3 regions of the Streptomyces sp. NPDC091282 genome follow, and region 2 is predicted to be linked to each of the others. Evidence: riboswitches for the same ligand, from Rfam matches in the RefSeq annotation. Region 2 holds a riboswitch; each other region holds the start of a gene.
What was found. Region 2 has a riboswitch for S-adenosylmethionine ahead of ACIQOE_RS09390 (amino acid ABC transporter permease). Riboswitches for the same ligand answer to the same signal wherever they lie in the genome.

Region 1 (5,221 bases), on a different contig from region 2:
TGTTCGACGGCCCGGCACGGGAGCTGCTGACCCCGGCCACGGCGCTGTTCATCCACGGCAGCTGGGTGCACCTCCTGGGCAACATGCTCTTCCTCTTCGTCTTCGGGACGATGACCGAGGAGCGGATGGGCCGCGTGGAGTTCACCCTCTTCTACCTCGTCTGCGGCTACCTCGCGCTGCTCGGCTACGCCGCCGCCAACGCCTCGTCCCAGCAGTCGCTGGTCGGGGCGTCCGGAGCGATCTCAGGAGTCCTCGGAGCGTTCCTCTACCTGTTCCCCAGCGCCCGTGTGACCAGTCTTCTGCCGTTCCTCTTCTTCCTCCCGCTGCGGTTCCCGGCCTGGGTGGTGCTCCCCTTCTGGGCGGCCCTGCAGTGGCTCGCCCTGAACCAGGCGCCCTCCGGTCCCGGCGTGGCCTATCTCGCCCACGTGGTCGGCTTCGGGCTCGGCCTCGGCTACGCGTGGGTGCGGTACGGGCGTGCGACTAAAGTGAAGGCCGCCCCAGCTCCGGCTCCCGAGGGAGAGAACCAGCCGTGATCACCGCGATCGTCCTCATCAAGACCAGCGTGGACCGGATCCCCGAGATCGCGGAACAGATCGCCGCGCTGGACAGCGTCAGCGAGGTCTTCTCCGTCACCGGTACGTACGACCTGATCGCCATGGTCCGGGTGCGCGAGCACGAGGACCTGGCCGAGGTGATCCCGGGCCGGATCAGCAAGATCCAGGGCGTGGAGGGCACGGACACGCACGTGGCGTTCCGCACGTACTCCCAGCACGACCTGGAGGCCGCGTTCGCGATCGGCCTGGACAGCTAGGGCCTGTCTGACAATTCCCGTCGTCGCCCGGAGGGCGGCCGCGCGGCGTCAGGTGCGTGCTCTCGGCGTGCCGGGCGCAGACCCTCGTACTGGACGTACTCGGGTCTGCGCCCGGTGCGGCGAGAGTGCGTGCATGGCGTCGCGCGGCAGACGGGAATTGTCAGACAGGTCCTAGGCCCCGTCAGGGCGCTGGGGGCGCCCCCGGCCGAAGGCTGGGGGAGGAAGCGCGCGAGAGGCCACGGCACACCCGCGGTGGACCACCCTGCGGGCCGGTGGGGGCTTGTCGCGCAGTTCCCCGCGCCCCCGAGGGGGCGCTGATCAGACCGCCGGGACGCAGCGGCCGTCCTCTGTGCGGTACGACCACTTCGCGCCGTCGGCGACCAGTTCACGGACCGCCGTGACGAAGCGCTCCACGTGCTCGTCGGGCGTGCCCGCGCCGAAGCTGACCCGGATCGCGTTCAGGGACTTCTCGCCCGGCGCCGCCTCCGGCGCCCCGCACTCGCCCTGGGTTCCGGGGTCGGAGCCCAGCAGGGTCCGCACCAGCGGGTGGGCGCAGAAGAGGCCGTCGCGGACGCCGATGCCGTACTCGGCGGAGAGGGCCGCGGCGAAGTGGGAGCTGTTCCAGCCCTCGACGACGAAGGAGAGCACGCCCACGCGCGGGGCGTCGTCGCCGAAGAGGGACAGGACGCGGACCTCGGGGACCTCGGCGAGGCCCTCGCGGACCTTGGCGATCAGGTGCCGCTCGCGGGCCACCAGCGTCTCGAAGCCCGCCTCGGTGAGCGCCTTGCAGGCCGCGGCGATCGCATAGGCCCCGATGACGTTCGGGGAGCCCGCCTCGTGACGGGCGGCGCTGTCGTGCCACTCCACGGCCACTCCCCCGTCCTCGCGCCGGGTCACCCTGCGGCTGGCGCCGCCGCCCGCGAGGTACGGCTCGGCCGCCCGCAGCCAGTCGGCGCGGCCGGCCAGGACGCCGGAGCCGAACGGCGCGTACAGCTTGTGGCCGGAGAAGGCGATCCAGTCGACGTCCAGGTCGCGGACGCTCACCGGGTGGTGCGGCGCCAGCTGGGCCGCGTCCAGCACGATCCTGGCCCCGTGCGCGTGCGCGACGGCCGCCAGCTCCCGTACCGGCCACAGCTCACCGGTGACGTTCGAGGCGCCGGTGACGCAGACCAGGGCCGGGCCGTGCGGGTCACGCTCGGCGAGGGCGCGCTCCAGGGTCCGGACGGCCTGGCCCGGGGTGCGCGGGGCGTCGAGGTAGCTGACCCGGGCGTCCTGCCAGGGCAGCAGGCTCGCGTGGTGCTCGGTCTCGAAGACGAAGACCTGGCAGCCGGCGGGCAGGGCGCGGGCCAGGAGGTTCAGGGAGTCCGTGGTCGAACGGGTGAAGACCAGCTGGTCGTCGGGGCGGCAGCCGAGGAACTCCGCGACGGTCCTGCGGGCGTTCTCGAAGAGGTCCGTGGAGAGCTGGGAGAGGTAGCCGGCGCCGCGGTGGACGCTGCCGTAGTAGGGCGCGTACGCGGCCACGTCGTCCCAGACCCGCTGGAGCGCGGGGGCGCTGGCCGCGTAGTCGAGGGCGGCGTAGGCGACTTCGCCGCCGGTGACGAGCGGGACGGTGACATCACGCCCCAGAACGGGCAGCGGGGCACAAACCGACTGGGCGGAGACAGCGGTGGAGACGGACATGGCGGAACTCCCGTGAGAGGAAAGAAGAAGGCGAAAAGGGGTGCGGGAAGGTGCGCGGAAGGGGGGCTCGGCGCCCTAGCGCATTCGCTTGCTCACGGGAGACTCCCTCGATGACCAGGATCCCTGGTGTCAGAGGGATCCGCGCTTGCCGCGGACCTCGCTGCCCACGGCCTGGTCTTCACCCGGGGCACCCCGCCACGGACGGAGGGTTGCCGGACAGTCGGCCGGGGCCTCTTGACTGTCACTCATGACCTGAAGGGAAAAGTAGAGGAGATGATCGCCGGCGCGCAACTTCTGTCCGGATGACGGGACGGAAGCGGCGGCGCCGGCGTGTGGTCTCCGGCCGGCCGGGTGCTACCGGTGGGTCGCCGCCGCCCAGCGCTCCAGCACCCGCTTGGCCGCACCCGAGTCGACCGACTCCGCGGCCCTGTCCATGCCGGCGCGGATCTGCCCGGCCAGCGTCCCGGTGCCCGGGTCCAGGGCGACCAGCGCCGCGGCCGAGTTCAGCAGGACCGCGTCGCGGACCGGGCCCGACTCGCCGTCCAGGAGCCGGCGGGCGACCTCCGCGTTGTACGACGGGTCGCCGCCCCGCAGCGCCTCGACCGGGACCAGGCCGATGCCGACGTCCCTCGGGTCGAAGCTCTCCTCGGTGACGGTGCCGTCGCGGACGATCCAGACCCGGGAGGTGGCGGTGGTCGTCAGCTCGTCGAGGCCGTCGTCGCCGCGGAAGACCAGCGAGGAGTTGCCGCGTTCGGCGAAGACGCCCGCGACGACCGGCGCCATGCGCGGGTCCGCGACGCCGACCGCCTGGGCCCGCACCTGCGCGGGGTTGGTCAGCGGGCCGAGGATGTTGAAGACCGTGCGGATGCCCAGCTGGCCGCGGGCCGCGCCGGCGTACCGCAGCGCCGGGTGGAACTTGACCGCGAAGCAGAAGGTGATGCCGGCCTCCTCGGCGACCTCGGCGACCCGCCGCGGGGTCAGGTCGAGGTTGACGCCGAGCTTCTCCAGCACGTCCGAGGCGCCGGACGCGGAGGACGCGGCCCGGTTGCCGTGCTTGACGACCTTCGCCCCGGTGCCGGCCACCACCAGCGCCGACATCGTGGAGATGTTCACCGTCTTGGCGCCGTCGCCGCCGGTGCCGACGATGTCGACCGTGCGTCCCGGCACCTCGATGACGTTGGCGTGCGCGTACATCGTGCGGACCAGGCCGTTGATCTCGTCGACGGTCTCGCCCTTGGCGCGCAGGGCGACGACGAAGCCGGCGATCTGGGCGTCGGTCGCCTGGCCGCGCATGATCTGGTCCATCGCCCAGGCCGTCGCGTCCGCGCTCTGGTCCTGGCCGTAGAGCAGCGCGTTCAGCACCTCGGGCCAGGAACGGCCCGCCGCGGTGTCGCCTCCAGCGGGGGTCACAGCGCTCATGAAGCCGCTCCTGATCGTCGTCCGGGGAAAAGGGTTCTCGGGGCCTACCCTATCCAGCTCCGGACACGGCGAAGGGCCCCCGTCCGTACCCCGGACGGGGGCCCTTCGGCCGTCGTGTGGCGACGCGGTCGATCAGTGGTGGCCGTGGCCGCTCGTGATCTCCTTGTACTCCTCGACGGTGGGCTTCGGGATCTGGTTGTCCTCGCCGTAGTAGGCGTTGCTCAGCTTGGCGCGGAGCTTCTCGGACCCCTTGATCTTCCGCTCGACACCGTTCTCGTCGACCCCCGCGCCGATCTCGGCCGGCTCGTACTGGTGGTGGGCCGTGAGGGTGTGCAGCTGCTCCTGGCTGAGCGGCTCGTGCACCTCGATGAACTCACCGTGCGGCAGCCGCTTGATGATGCCGGTCTCGCGACCGTGCAGCACCTTCTCGCGGTCCCGGCGCTGCAGGCCGAGGCAGATCCGCTTGGTGGCGATGAACGCGATCACCGGTCCGGCGAAGAAGAAGATCCGGACGAACCAGGTCACGTCGTTGATCGACAGGTGGAAGTGGGTGGCGATGAGGTCGTTGCCACCACCGATCAGGCCGATCATGTACACGGTCACCCAGGCGACACCGAACCCGGTACGGGTCGGGGCGTTGCGCGGCCGGTCCAGGATGTGGTGCTCGCTCTTGTCGCCGGTGACCCAGGACTCGATGAACGGGTAGACCGCGATCACGCCGAGCACCAGGCCGAACAGGACCAGCGGGATGAAGACGCCCAGGACCAGCGTGTGGCCCCAGAAGTTGATCTCCCAGCCCGGCATGTAACGGATCAGGCCCTCGGCGAAGCCCATGTACCAGTCGGGCTGGGCGCCGGTGGACACCTGGTCCGGACGGTAGGGGCCGATGGCCCAGACCGGGTTGATCTGGGTGGTCGCCGCGATGGCCGCGATGACACCGAAGACCAGGAAGAAGAAGCCTCCGGCCTTGGCCATGTAGACCGGCAGCAGCGGCATGCCGACGACGTTCTTCTCGGTCTTTCCGGGACCCGCGAACTGCGTGTGCTTGTGGTAGAAGACCAGGATCAGGTGGCCCACCATCAGGCCGAGCATGATGCCCGGCAGCAGCAGGATGTGGATCGAGTAGAACCGCGCCACGAAGTCGTGGCCCGGGAACTCGCCGCCGAAGAGGAAGTACGAGATGTACGTGCCGACGATCGGCATCGACAGGATGGCGCCCTCGGTGAAGCGGACGCCGGTACCGGAGAGCAGGTCGTCCGGGAGCGAGTAGCCGGTGAAGCCGGTGAACATGCCGAGGACGAACAGCAGGAA
Region 2 (5,221 bases):
GACGCACAACAGCGGGGCCGCGGTGGTTGTTCCCGGGCCGGTCAGGAGTTGTCGAGCGGCAGTCCGGGCGGGTTGACCTCGGACGTGGCGACGGCCTCGTTGGACAGGTTGTAGGCCTTCAGCCACTGTGCGTACTGGCCGTTGTCGATCAGGTGGTTGATGGCGTCGGCGAGCGGCTTGGCGAGGCCGCTGTCCTTCTTCGCGGTGGCCGCGATCAGGCCCTGGAGGCCGGCGCCCGCGCCGGAGTAGGTGCCGGCGGTGCGGGTGGCGTTGGGCGTGTTCGCGGTCTGTCTGTTGTGGTAGGCGATGCCGGGGTTGGGGCCGAGGTAGGCGTCGATCTTGCCGCCGGCGAGGGCCAGGTAGACGCTGTTGCCGTCCTGGTAGTACTTGACCGTCAGCTTCTTGCCCTCCTTGGCCAGCTTGGCCTTCCACTCCAGGAGGATCTTCTCCTGGTTGGTGCCGGCGCTGACGGCGACGGTCCGGCCGGCGAGGTTCCGGTAGTTCCCGTCGAAGTTCCAGGTGCTCTTCTTGGGGACGGTGAAGGCGAGGTTGTCCTGCCGGTAGGAGGCGAACTCGTACTTCTTCTTGCGTTCCTCGGTGTCGGTGATGTTGGAGAGGGCCACGTCGACCTTGCCGCTGTCGATGCCGACGAACATGTTCTCCCAGGTGAAGTTCTTCACCTCGGGGGTGAGGCCGAACACCGCGGCGACCAGGCGGCCGAGGTCGGGTTCGGAGCCGGTGAGGGTCTTCTGGTCGGAGCCCACGTAGGCGAGCGGCGGGAATCCGGCGGGCAGGGCGCCCTCGCCGATGACGAGCCTGCCGCTCTTGCGGAGGGCGGCGGGCAGTTCGGCGCTGATGGACTCGACCTCGGAGACCTTGATGGTCGTCTGCTGCGCGGCGCCGTTGGAGACCCGTCCGATGACGACCTCGCCGCTCTTGGCGGCGCCGGTCGTGGTGGCGGCGTCGCTGTCGCCCCCGCAGGCGGCGAGCCCGGTGGCGAGGGTCGCGACGGCGGTCGCCGTGGTGAGGCCGCGGATCAGGCTGCGTCGGGTGAGGAGCGTGGGCATGGCTGTCCTTCGGGTGCGAGCGAAAAGCGGTGGGCGGGTGGTGAAAGGGGGCTGGTTCAGAGGACCTTGCGCAGGAAGTCACGGGTCCGTTCGTGCCGCGGACGGTCGAGGACCTCGGCGGGCGGGCCCTGTTCGACGATCTTTCCGCCGTCGATGAAGACGATCCGGTCGGCGACCTCGCGGGCGAAGCCGATCTCGTGGGTGACGATCACGAGGGTGGTGCCGCCCGAGGCCAGGTCCTTGATGACCGCGAGGACCTCGCCGACCAGTTCGGGGTCGAGCGCGGAGGTCGGCTCGTCGAACAGGATGATCCCGGGGCGCAGCGCGAGGGCGCGGGCGATGGCGACGCGCTGCTGCTGGCCGCCCGAGAGCTGGCGCGGATAGGCGCCGACGCGTTCGCCGAGGCCGACCCGTCCGAGGAGTTCCTTGGCCAGCTGCCGGGCCTCCTGCCGGGTCAGCTTCCCGGTGGCGACGGGGGCGGCGGCGACGTTGTCGAGGACCGTCAGGTGCGGGAACAGGTTGAAGTTCTGGAAGACGAAGCCGATCCGGCTGCGCTGGGCCAGGATGGCGCGTTCACTCAGCTCCTTGAGGCCGTCGCCGTGGCGCTTGACGCCGATCAGTTCGCCGCCGACGCTGACGTGCCCGGACTCGGGCTTCTCCAGGTGGTTGACGACCCGCAGCAGCGTGGACTTGCCGGAGCCGGAAGGGCCGATGACGACGGTGACCTCGCCGGGGCGCACGGTCAGGTCGATGCCGTCGAGGACGCGGTGGGCGCCGTAGGACTTGTGGACGTCGTGGATCTCCAGTGCGGCAGGCGTGACGTCCTGGAGCTGGGCCGTGTCCGGTGCGGTGGTCATACGGCGGCCTCCCGGCGTATCCGTTCGCGCAGGCCGTCCAGGCCGGTGCGCAGTCTCTGCAGGGGGGTCGGGGGAAGGGTGCGGGTGGCGCCGCGGGCGAAGTACCGCTCGACGTAGTACTGGAGGACGGAGACCGCGCTGGTCAGGATCAGGTACCAGACGGTGGCGACGAGCAGCAGCGGCACGATGTCGCCGGGGTAGGTGGCGCCCATGGACTGCACCGATCCGAAGAGGTCGAGCAGCGAGACGTAGAACACCAGGGACGTGCTCTTGATCAGGCCGATGAGCTGGTTGACGTAGTTCGGCACGATGGAGCGCAGGGCCTGCGGGAGGACGATCCGGGAGAACTGGTAGCCCTTGGGCAGGCCGAGCGCGGCGGCCGCCTCGTGCTGGCCCTGGTCGACGGAGAGGATGCCGCCGCGCACCACCTCGGACGCGTAGGCCGCCTCGTTGAGGCTGAGGCCGATCACGGCGATGGCCAGGTCGGTGGCGAGCTTCGACTCGTCGAAGCTGACGAAGGCCGGGCCGAAGGGCACGCCCAGGCTGAGCGTCTGGTAGAGCGCGGAGAAGTTGTAGAGGAAGATCAGCAGCACGATCAGCGGGATCGAGCGGAACAGCCAGGTGTACGTCCAGCTCACCGCCCGCAGCACCGGACTCCCCGAGAGCCGCGCGAGCGCCAGGACGACACCGCCGAGCAGGCCCAGGACGGCGCTGAGCGCGGCGACTTCGAGGGTGACGACGAGCCCGTCGAGGATGGTGGGCCGCAGGAACCAGTAGCGGAAGCGGTCCCACTGGTAGAAGGGGTTGGTGGCGAGTCCGTGGGCGAACTGCGCCACGAGCACCAGGACGACGGCGGTGGCGATCCACCGGCCGGGACGGCGCAGCGGCCGGACTCGCTCGCTGCGGACGGTTCTTGACGGTGTGTCGGTGGGCGGTGGCGCCTCGGCTACGGACAGGACGCCTGGGGGTTCACTCATGGCGGGCTCCGGCGGAGTCGGACGTCCCGGACCACGACGGCCGGGACCGCGGCACCGGACCGCGTCAGGGGACACGGCACCGGTGCGCGGGGGCGCGCGGGACACGGGACGGGGCGGACGGCTGCGCACCGGGACGGCCGGTGCGTCGTGGCGGTCGCGGGGACGCGAGGCCGCGCGAGCGGTGCTGCGGGCGGGGCGGAGGGGTCGGGTCAGACCCGACAGCGGGCGACGCCCGGCGCGGTACACGCGGTACACAGCGCGCTGCTGACACGGAGCAGGTCGACGGCGCGGTCGGCGACCAGCGGGCTCGGACACGGCTGTACGCAGCCCTGGGCCCGGCCATGGGCCGACCTCGAAGCTGCGTACATGTCCGTCACCTGTCGCTGTCGTGGCGGCCCCTGGGGGCCTCGCGCTTACCGAACGTCGTCATCCGGTCCGGTCGTCACCTGGGGCACCCCACCGCGGTGCGAGGGTTGCCGGTCAGCAAGCCAGGGCTCGATGCTGACGCTCTTGACCGTTCTGTGCCGCAAGTAAGTCAGTCGGCCGAAAAAATGTCAACGCCTGTCCGACAGGCGAAATGACGAGGACCGCTTCTACCTGCGCGAAGTGCCGGAGACGTCCGCCGCGTGCCCCGCCCAGTCCAGGATCTGGACGGCCGCGCCGGCGGCCTCCAGGCCCTGGCAACGGCCGTGGTGGCGGCGGGCGATGCCGTCGAGGTCGAGGTGGGGGCCGAAGGCCGGGTGCGCGGCCAGCCGGCGGGCATAGGCCCACAGCGCGGGGTGGCCGGCGACGGCGTGCACGGCGGCGGCGTCCAGGTGGTTGCGGTGCACGGTGTCGAGTTGCACCAGGGCCACCCACAACTCGACGTCGGCTGCCGTGAGTTCTTGGCCGACCAGGAACTCCGCGCCGGTCAGCCGGCGCTCCAGTGCGCCCAGGGCGGCGAGCAGGGTCTCCAGCGCCGCCGGGTCGCCGCCCTCCCGGCCGGCGTCCTGCGCCGCCCGCCCGATGTCCTCGGCGCACAGCCGCTCGGCCTCCTCGATCGCGGTCTCGGCACCGCACGGGTACAGCCGGACCGCGCCGTCACCGAAGTGGCGGTCCAGGTCGCGCAGGATGTCCCGGCTGTGGGTCGACACGATCCGGCCGGACCAGTCGTCGCTGAGCACCGGCGCGAGGGCCGGTCCCGAGTAGCGGTGGGCGCTCGCCTCGTACAGCGGGCGCAGCGCGGTGTGGCCGCCGTCGGGACCGTCCGGGACGGCGGGCAGGAAGGTGACGGGACAACAGTCGTCCAGGGCGAGGAGGCTGTGGCCGACGGCGATGCGGAGGCCGTCGGGACAGGCGGTGGCCAGGTGCAGCCGGTAGCGGCGGGGCACGGCGTAGTGCCCGCTGCGCGCGTCCCGGCCGATGCGGCCGCGGAAGACGGGGCCGGAGCGGGCGGCGGGCAGGGCGGCGAACGGAGTGATGGACATGCGTCTCCCCGGGGGTAGGGGCGCGCGGGCGTCCGCGCGGCGGAGGCGTTCGTCGGTGGGCGGGCGCCCGGCGGGTGCGGCCGGTGGCGGGCGTCCGGTCCTGCGGGGGCCGTGGGGCGGTGGCCGGCGGCGGGTGGTCAGCCGGTGCGGCTGATGGCGCTGCACACGCGCTGCAGGTCGATGTGCAGCCGCGAGGTGAGCAGCGGGACGGGGCAGGGCCTACGGCTCTCTCGGCGCTGTCTGCCGGTGGCCGTGCGCTGCGGACCCATCGTTCCCTACCTTTTCACTAGGATTCCCCTTGGAGTGTCGATCGGCCTCCGCGTGCCGTCAAGGGGGCGTCCACGCCTGGGACACCCGGTCCCGGTTTGCCCTCGGGCGGCGGCTGCTGTCCGCTGGAGACGCGGGCCGAGTGACAGGAGCCGGATGCGATGAGCGAGCCCCCGGGTCCCGGGCCGGTACCGGGTGCCGTGCCCGAGACCTTCGTGTTCGCCTGCGGGCGCTGCGGTGAGGTCTGGGAGGCGGTCTTCCAGGCGGTGTTCTTCACCGATCCGGTCGCCGACCCGGACCTGCAGAGCACCCTGGAGTACGTCGACGAGGCCGGGCGCGCGGTGCGGTCGCCGCTCGCCGACGCGGTCTGCCCGCGCTGCGGCAGCAGGCGGGTGCGGATCACGGCACCCGGATCGTGACGCTCACCCGGATGGCACGCGCGGGTGGTCGGCCGCGGTGCCGGATGGTGGCGTGGAGGGACGTACCGCCGTCACCCGCGGAGTGACGCAGCACCGCTGCCCCCGCGGGGACGTCCCGCCGCCCCGAGGAGGCAGTCGCGATGATCCGTCCGTTCCGACCCGTGCGTG
Region 3 (5,221 bases), on a different contig from region 2:
CTGGACGGGAAGGGTCCGGAATGTAGTGAGAATTCGGCTGAATTCAGGGCAAGTCGGGCCATATAAAAGCCACAAAAGCCGCGTAGAACCCGCACACTTTGGCTACTTCTTGGCAGCCTCGCGGTATCGAATACAGGGCTCCCGACCTGGAGATCGGGATCGCGTTCCCCAACTGTACCGCGCTCAACCACACAGAATTGCCCCCTCCGCTTCTCTCACGGAGGGGGCAATCGGATGAACACTCGGTGATCGGCCTTACCGAAGGTAATGTTCGGTCATTCGATCAGCCTGTCAGCGGGACGGCAGGTCAGCCGCCGGCCACCGCCGGAATGATGGAGACGCCGGCCCCGTCCGGGGTGGCCGTCTCCAGGCCCTGCTCGAACCGCACATCGTCGTCGTTGACGTACACGTTGACGAAACGGCGCAGCTTGCCCTCGTCGTCGAGAACACGGCCGGCGATGCCGGTGTGGTTCTTCTCCAGGTCGGAGATGACCTCGCCGAGGGTGCCGCCTTCGGCACTGACTTCGGCCTGGCCACCGGTGTAGGTGCGCAGAATGGTGGGGATGCGAACGGTGACGCTCACGGGTGAACCTCCGGTTGGGGCGACGCGCTGGAATGTATAAGGCTGACTCAGGCGAGCCCGGCTTCACGGAACGAATCGAGAGTGGGCCGGATGGTCGCCGTCAGCCCGGTCCCCGCCACGGCGTCCAGCGTCTTCAGTCCGTCACCCGTGTTCAGTACGACGACCGACTTCGACGGATCGATCTGCCCATTCTCGATGAGCTTCCTGGTGACGCCGACGGTCACCCCGCCGGCGGTCTCGGCGAAGATTCCCTCGGTCCGCGCGAGCAGCTTGATCGCGTCGACGACCTGCTCGTCGGTGACGTCCTCCACCGCACCGCCGGTGCGGCGCGCGATGTCCAGGACATAGGGCCCGTCGGCCGGATTGCCGATGGCGAGGGACTTGGCGATCGTGTTCGGCTTCTGCGGCCGGACCACGTCGTGGCCCGCCTTGTACGCCACCGACACCGGCGAGCACCCCTCGGCCTGCGCACCGAAGATCTTGTACGGCCGGTCCTCGACCAGCCCGAGCTTGATCAGCTCCTGGAGCCCCTTGTCGATCTTCGTGAGCTGCGAGCCCGAGGCGATCGGCACGACCAGCTGGTCCGGGATCCGCCAGCCGAGCTGCTCGCAGATCTCGTACGCCAGGGTCTTGGAGCCCTCCGCGTAGTAGGGCCGCAGGTTGACGTTGACGAAGCCCCAGCCCTCACCGGCCGAGTCGCCGATCAGCTCGGAGCAGAAACGGTTCACGTCGTCGTAGTTGCCCTCGATGCCGACGAGCTCGCCGCCGTAGATCGCGGCCATGACGATCTTGCCCTGCTCCAGGTCGTGCGGGATGAACACGCAGGAGCGGAAGCCGGCCCGCGCGGCGGCGGCACCGACCGCGCCGGCGAGGTTGCCGGTGGAGGAGCAGGAGAGCGTGGTGTAGCCGAAGGCACGCGCGGCCTCGACGGCCTGGGCGACGACCCGGTCCTTGAAGGAGTGCGTCGGGTTGCCGGAGTCGTCCTTGACGTACAGGCCGCCGGTGACGCCCAGCTCCCTGGCCAGGTTGTCGGCCTGGACGAGCTTGGTCCAGCCCGGGTTGATGTTCGGCTTGGTCGCCACGTCCGCGGGGACGGGCAGCAGCGGCGCGTAGCGCCAGATGTTCGCGGGACCCGCTTCGATGCGCTTGCGCAGTTCCTCGGTGTCGTAGGCCGAGAAGTCGTACGCGATCTCGAGCGGGCCGAAACACTCCTCGCAGGCGAACACCGGGCCGAGCGGCACGCGGTGACCGCACTCGCGGCAGCTCAGCGCGGTGGCGGGTCCGAGGTCGACGGTCGCGGGGTCGGTGGTGGTCGCAGCAGTCTGCACAGCCATGTGAGGCGAGGCCCTTTCTCCTCATCTTCCTCACGACGCATTTCGCCGTGAGACGGATTTGGCACCTTCCCTAGCCGGGAGCCCCGCGAGTGATCGACAGCGATCAGCGAGAGCCGACTGGAGGGTTGCCGGGGCTTCATCGGGCCGTATCCCTCTGCCCCTCTGGATGAGCGGTATGCGGTTGTCAACGGCCGGTGACCCCAGGACATGCGATGGTCATCGGCGTTGTTCAAGACTGTAACCGAAGGCCAGGACAGTTGAGATAGTCGTCCGAACCGCGAGATGGGTCACACCTCGCAGTGTGATCGTGACAGTGAGGAGCCGCTGACTGTGCTGGAAGAAGTCGAGCGCTGGCTGGCCACCCGCTCCTGGTCCATGAGCGAACGTCCGCTGCACCGGATACTCGCCGCCAAGCAGCGCACCGGTCAGACCGTCTCCGTCGTGCTGCCCGCGCTCAACGAGGAGGAGACCGTCGGTGACATCGTGGCGATCATCCGCCACGACCTGATGCGGCAGGCGCCGCTCGTCGACGAGGTCGTGGTCGTCGACTCCGGTTCCACCGACCGTACGGCGGCGGTGGCCGCGGCGGCCGGTGCCCGGGTCGTGCACCGCGACACGATCCTGCCGCGCATCCCCGCCGTCCCCGGCAAGGGCGAGGTGCTGTGGCGCTCGCTCCTGGTCACCACCGGGGACATCGTCTGCTTCGTCGACGCCGACCTGAGGGAGTTCTCCTCCGACTTCGTCATCGGGATCGTCGGCCCGCTGCTGACCGACCCGGACGTGGACCTGGTCAAGGCGATGTACGACCGCCCGCTGGCCGGCTCGGCAGGGCAGGGCGGCCGGGTCACCGAGCTGATGGCCCGCCCGCTGCTGAACATGCACTGGCCGCAGCTGGCCGGGTTCGTCCAGCCGCTCGGCGGCGAGTACGCGGCCCGCCGCTCGCTCCTCGAACAGCTCCCGTTCCCGGTCGGCTACGGCGTGGAGCTGGGCATGCTGGTCGACGCCCTGCACCTGGTCGGCCTGGACGCCCTGGCGCAGGTCGACGTCGGGGTGCGCAAGCACCGCCACCAGGACGGCCAGGCCCTCGGCCGGATGTCCGCCGCGATCTACCGCACCGCCCAGCTGCGGCTGGCCCGCGGCCATCTGATCCGGCCCGCCCTGACCCAGTTCGAACGGGGCGAGGACGGCTTCGAGCCGCGCACCTACTCCGTGGACACCGAGGAACGGCCGCCGATGGCGGAGATCACCGAGTACGCCGAACGCCGGGTGGCGTGACTTCGACGTACGGCCGTATACGGCGGCGCGTCGGACGTGACCGCACGTTTGAGCGTTTCCGGGCCGGGCTAGGTTGAGGCGTATGTCTTCCACCGGCGGTGCTGAGGTGCTGGTCGCGTCCAACCGCGGCCCGGTTTCGTACGAGATGCGCGACGACGGTTCGCTGCACGCCAAACGGGGCGGCGGCGGCCTGGTCTCGGGTCTGTCGGCGATCGGGCCGGACGCGGACGCGGTGTGGGTGTGCGCGGCGCTGAGCGACGGCGACCGGGAGGCGGCGCGGCGGGTCGAGGGCGGCCGGCTGCCGGCCGGGGACACCGGCGGGCAGCAGGTCAGGATGCTCGACATCGCCCCGGACGTGTTCTCGGACGCCTACAACGGCATCGCGAACTCGGCGCTCTGGTTCGTGCACCACATGCTCTACCAGACCCCGTTGGAGCCGGTCTTCGACGCGGAGTTCCGGCGCCAGTGGGCGTCGTACCAGGCCTACAACCAGGCGTTCGCGGAGGCGCTGGCGCAGGAGGCGGGCCAGGGCGCGGTGGTCGTCATCCAGGACTACCACCTGGCGCTGGCCCCGCGGATGCTGCGCCGGCTGCGCCCGGACCTGCGTATCGGCCATTTCTCGCACACCCCGTGGGCGCCGCCGGACTACTTCCGGCTGCTCCCCGACGACATCGCGGCGGAGCTGCTCGGCGGGATCCTGGGCGCGGACCACGCGGCGTTCCTGACCCGGCGGTGGGCGGACGCGTTCGTGGCCTGCTGTCACGCGGTGCTGGGCCCGGGTATCCCGGCGGCCGGTGAGACCCGGATCGGGGTGCACGGGCTGGGCGCCGACGCGGAGTTCCTGCGCAAGCGGTCGCACGAGCCGGACGTGGACGAGCGGATGCGGGCGCTGCGGGAGGAGATCGGCGAGGGCCGCCGGACGATCGTCCGGGTGGACAGGACCGAGCTGTCGAAGAACATCGTGCGGGGCCTGCTGGCGTACCGGCAGCTGCTCGACGACCACCCCGAGTGGCGGGAGCGGGTGGTGCACGTGGCGTTCGCGTACCCCTCGCGGCAGGACCTCGCCGTGTACCGCGACTACACGGCCGAGGTGCAGCGGGTCGCCGACGAGATCAACGCGGCGTACGGGACGGCGGGCTGGACGCCGGTCGTGCTGCACGTGAAGGACGACTTCGCCCGGTCGCTGGCGGCCTACCGGCTGGCCGACGTGGCCCTGGTGAACCCGATCCGGGACGGCATGAACCTGGTCGCCAAGGAGATCCCGCTGGTCTCGGACGCGGGGTGCGCGCTGGTGCTCTCGCGGGAGGCGGGTGCGTACGAGGAGCTGGGCGAGGACGCGGTGGTGGTGAACCCCTACGACATCGTCGGGACCGCCGGCGCCTTGCAGGAGGCGTTGACCATGGGGGACGAGGAGCGGGCGGAGCGGTCGAAGCGGTTGGCCGCGGCGGCTACGGCGTTGCCGCCCGCGGCGTGGTTCCTTGAGCAGCTGGCGGCGTTGCGGGGCTGAGTTCCTTGGCCGCGGGCCGGTGGGGGCTGGTCGCGCAGTTCCTCCCCCAGCCTTCGGCCGGGGGCACCCCCAGCGCCCCTTACGGGGCGCTTTGCTCGGCCAGTGATTTCAGGAGGCGGACTACTTCTTGCGGGCCGTCGACCACCAGGTCGGCTCGGTCGGCCAGTTCCGTGACCTCCGCGCTGCCGCTGCACACCAGCAGGCCCGGGACGCCTTCCTCGCGCAGTTTCTCCACCGCCGTGAAGGCCGGGATGTCCCCCAGGTCGTCGCCGGCGTAGAGGATCGCGCCCGCGCCGATCTCCCGTGCGTAGGCGCGCAGGGCCACGCCCTTGTCCATGCCCGGCGGGCGGAGTTCCAGCACCAGGCGGCCCGGTTCGACGATCAGGGCGTGGCGGGTGGCCAGGTCGGTCAGCGGGGCGCGCAGGGCCTCGAAGGCGGCCTGCGGGTCGTCGGCCCGGCGGGTGTGGACGGCCAGGGCGTGGCCCTTGTCCTCGGTCCAGGTGCCGTGCGCCCCCGCGGCGT

Region 1: linked by a shared signal. The riboswitch ahead of ACIQOE_RS01960 (aminotransferase class V-fold PLP-dependent enzyme) and the one ahead of ACIQOE_RS09390 (amino acid ABC transporter permease) in region 2 are both predicted to bind S-adenosylmethionine.
Region 3: linked by a shared signal. The riboswitch ahead of thrC (threonine synthase) and the one ahead of ACIQOE_RS09390 (amino acid ABC transporter permease) in region 2 are both predicted to bind S-adenosylmethionine.

The regions. Positions count from the first base shown of each region.
Region 1 is NZ_JBIVUX010000001.1:415,365-420,585, forward strand. It holds gene ACIQOE_RS01950 (rhomboid family intramembrane serine protease) at 1-533, shown strand, start outside; gene ACIQOE_RS01955 (Lrp/AsnC family transcriptional regulator) at 530-811, shown strand; gene ACIQOE_RS01960 (aminotransferase class V-fold PLP-dependent enzyme) at 1,130-2,491, opposite strand; SAM riboswitch class IV at 2,628-2,744, opposite strand; gene trpD (anthranilate phosphoribosyltransferase) at 2,846-3,910, opposite strand; gene ACIQOE_RS01970 (ubiquinol-cytochrome c reductase cytochrome b subunit) at 4,043-5,221, opposite strand, start outside.
Region 2 is NZ_JBIVUX010000002.1:509,939-515,159, forward strand. It holds gene ACIQOE_RS09380 (transporter substrate-binding domain-containing protein) at 42-1,067, opposite strand; gene ACIQOE_RS09385 (amino acid ABC transporter ATP-binding protein) at 1,124-1,924, opposite strand; gene ACIQOE_RS09390 (amino acid ABC transporter permease) at 1,921-2,901, opposite strand; SAM riboswitch class IV at 3,306-3,417, opposite strand; gene ACIQOE_RS09395 (glutathione S-transferase C-terminal domain-containing protein) at 3,495-4,367, opposite strand; gene ACIQOE_RS09400 (putative leader peptide) at 4,505-4,636, opposite strand; gene ACIQOE_RS09405 (hypothetical protein) at 4,796-5,053, shown strand; gene ACIQOE_RS09410 (hypothetical protein) at 5,194-5,221, shown strand, end outside.
Region 3 is NZ_JBIVUX010000006.1:42,548-47,768, reverse strand. It holds gene ACIQOE_RS27350 (MoaD/ThiS family protein) at 308-583, opposite strand; gene thrC (threonine synthase) at 631-1,917, opposite strand; SAM riboswitch class I at 1,936-2,090, opposite strand; gene ACIQOE_RS27340 (glucosyl-3-phosphoglycerate synthase) at 2,248-3,192, shown strand; gene ACIQOE_RS27335 (trehalose-6-phosphate synthase) at 3,275-4,699, shown strand; gene otsB (trehalose-phosphatase) at 4,779-5,221, opposite strand, start outside.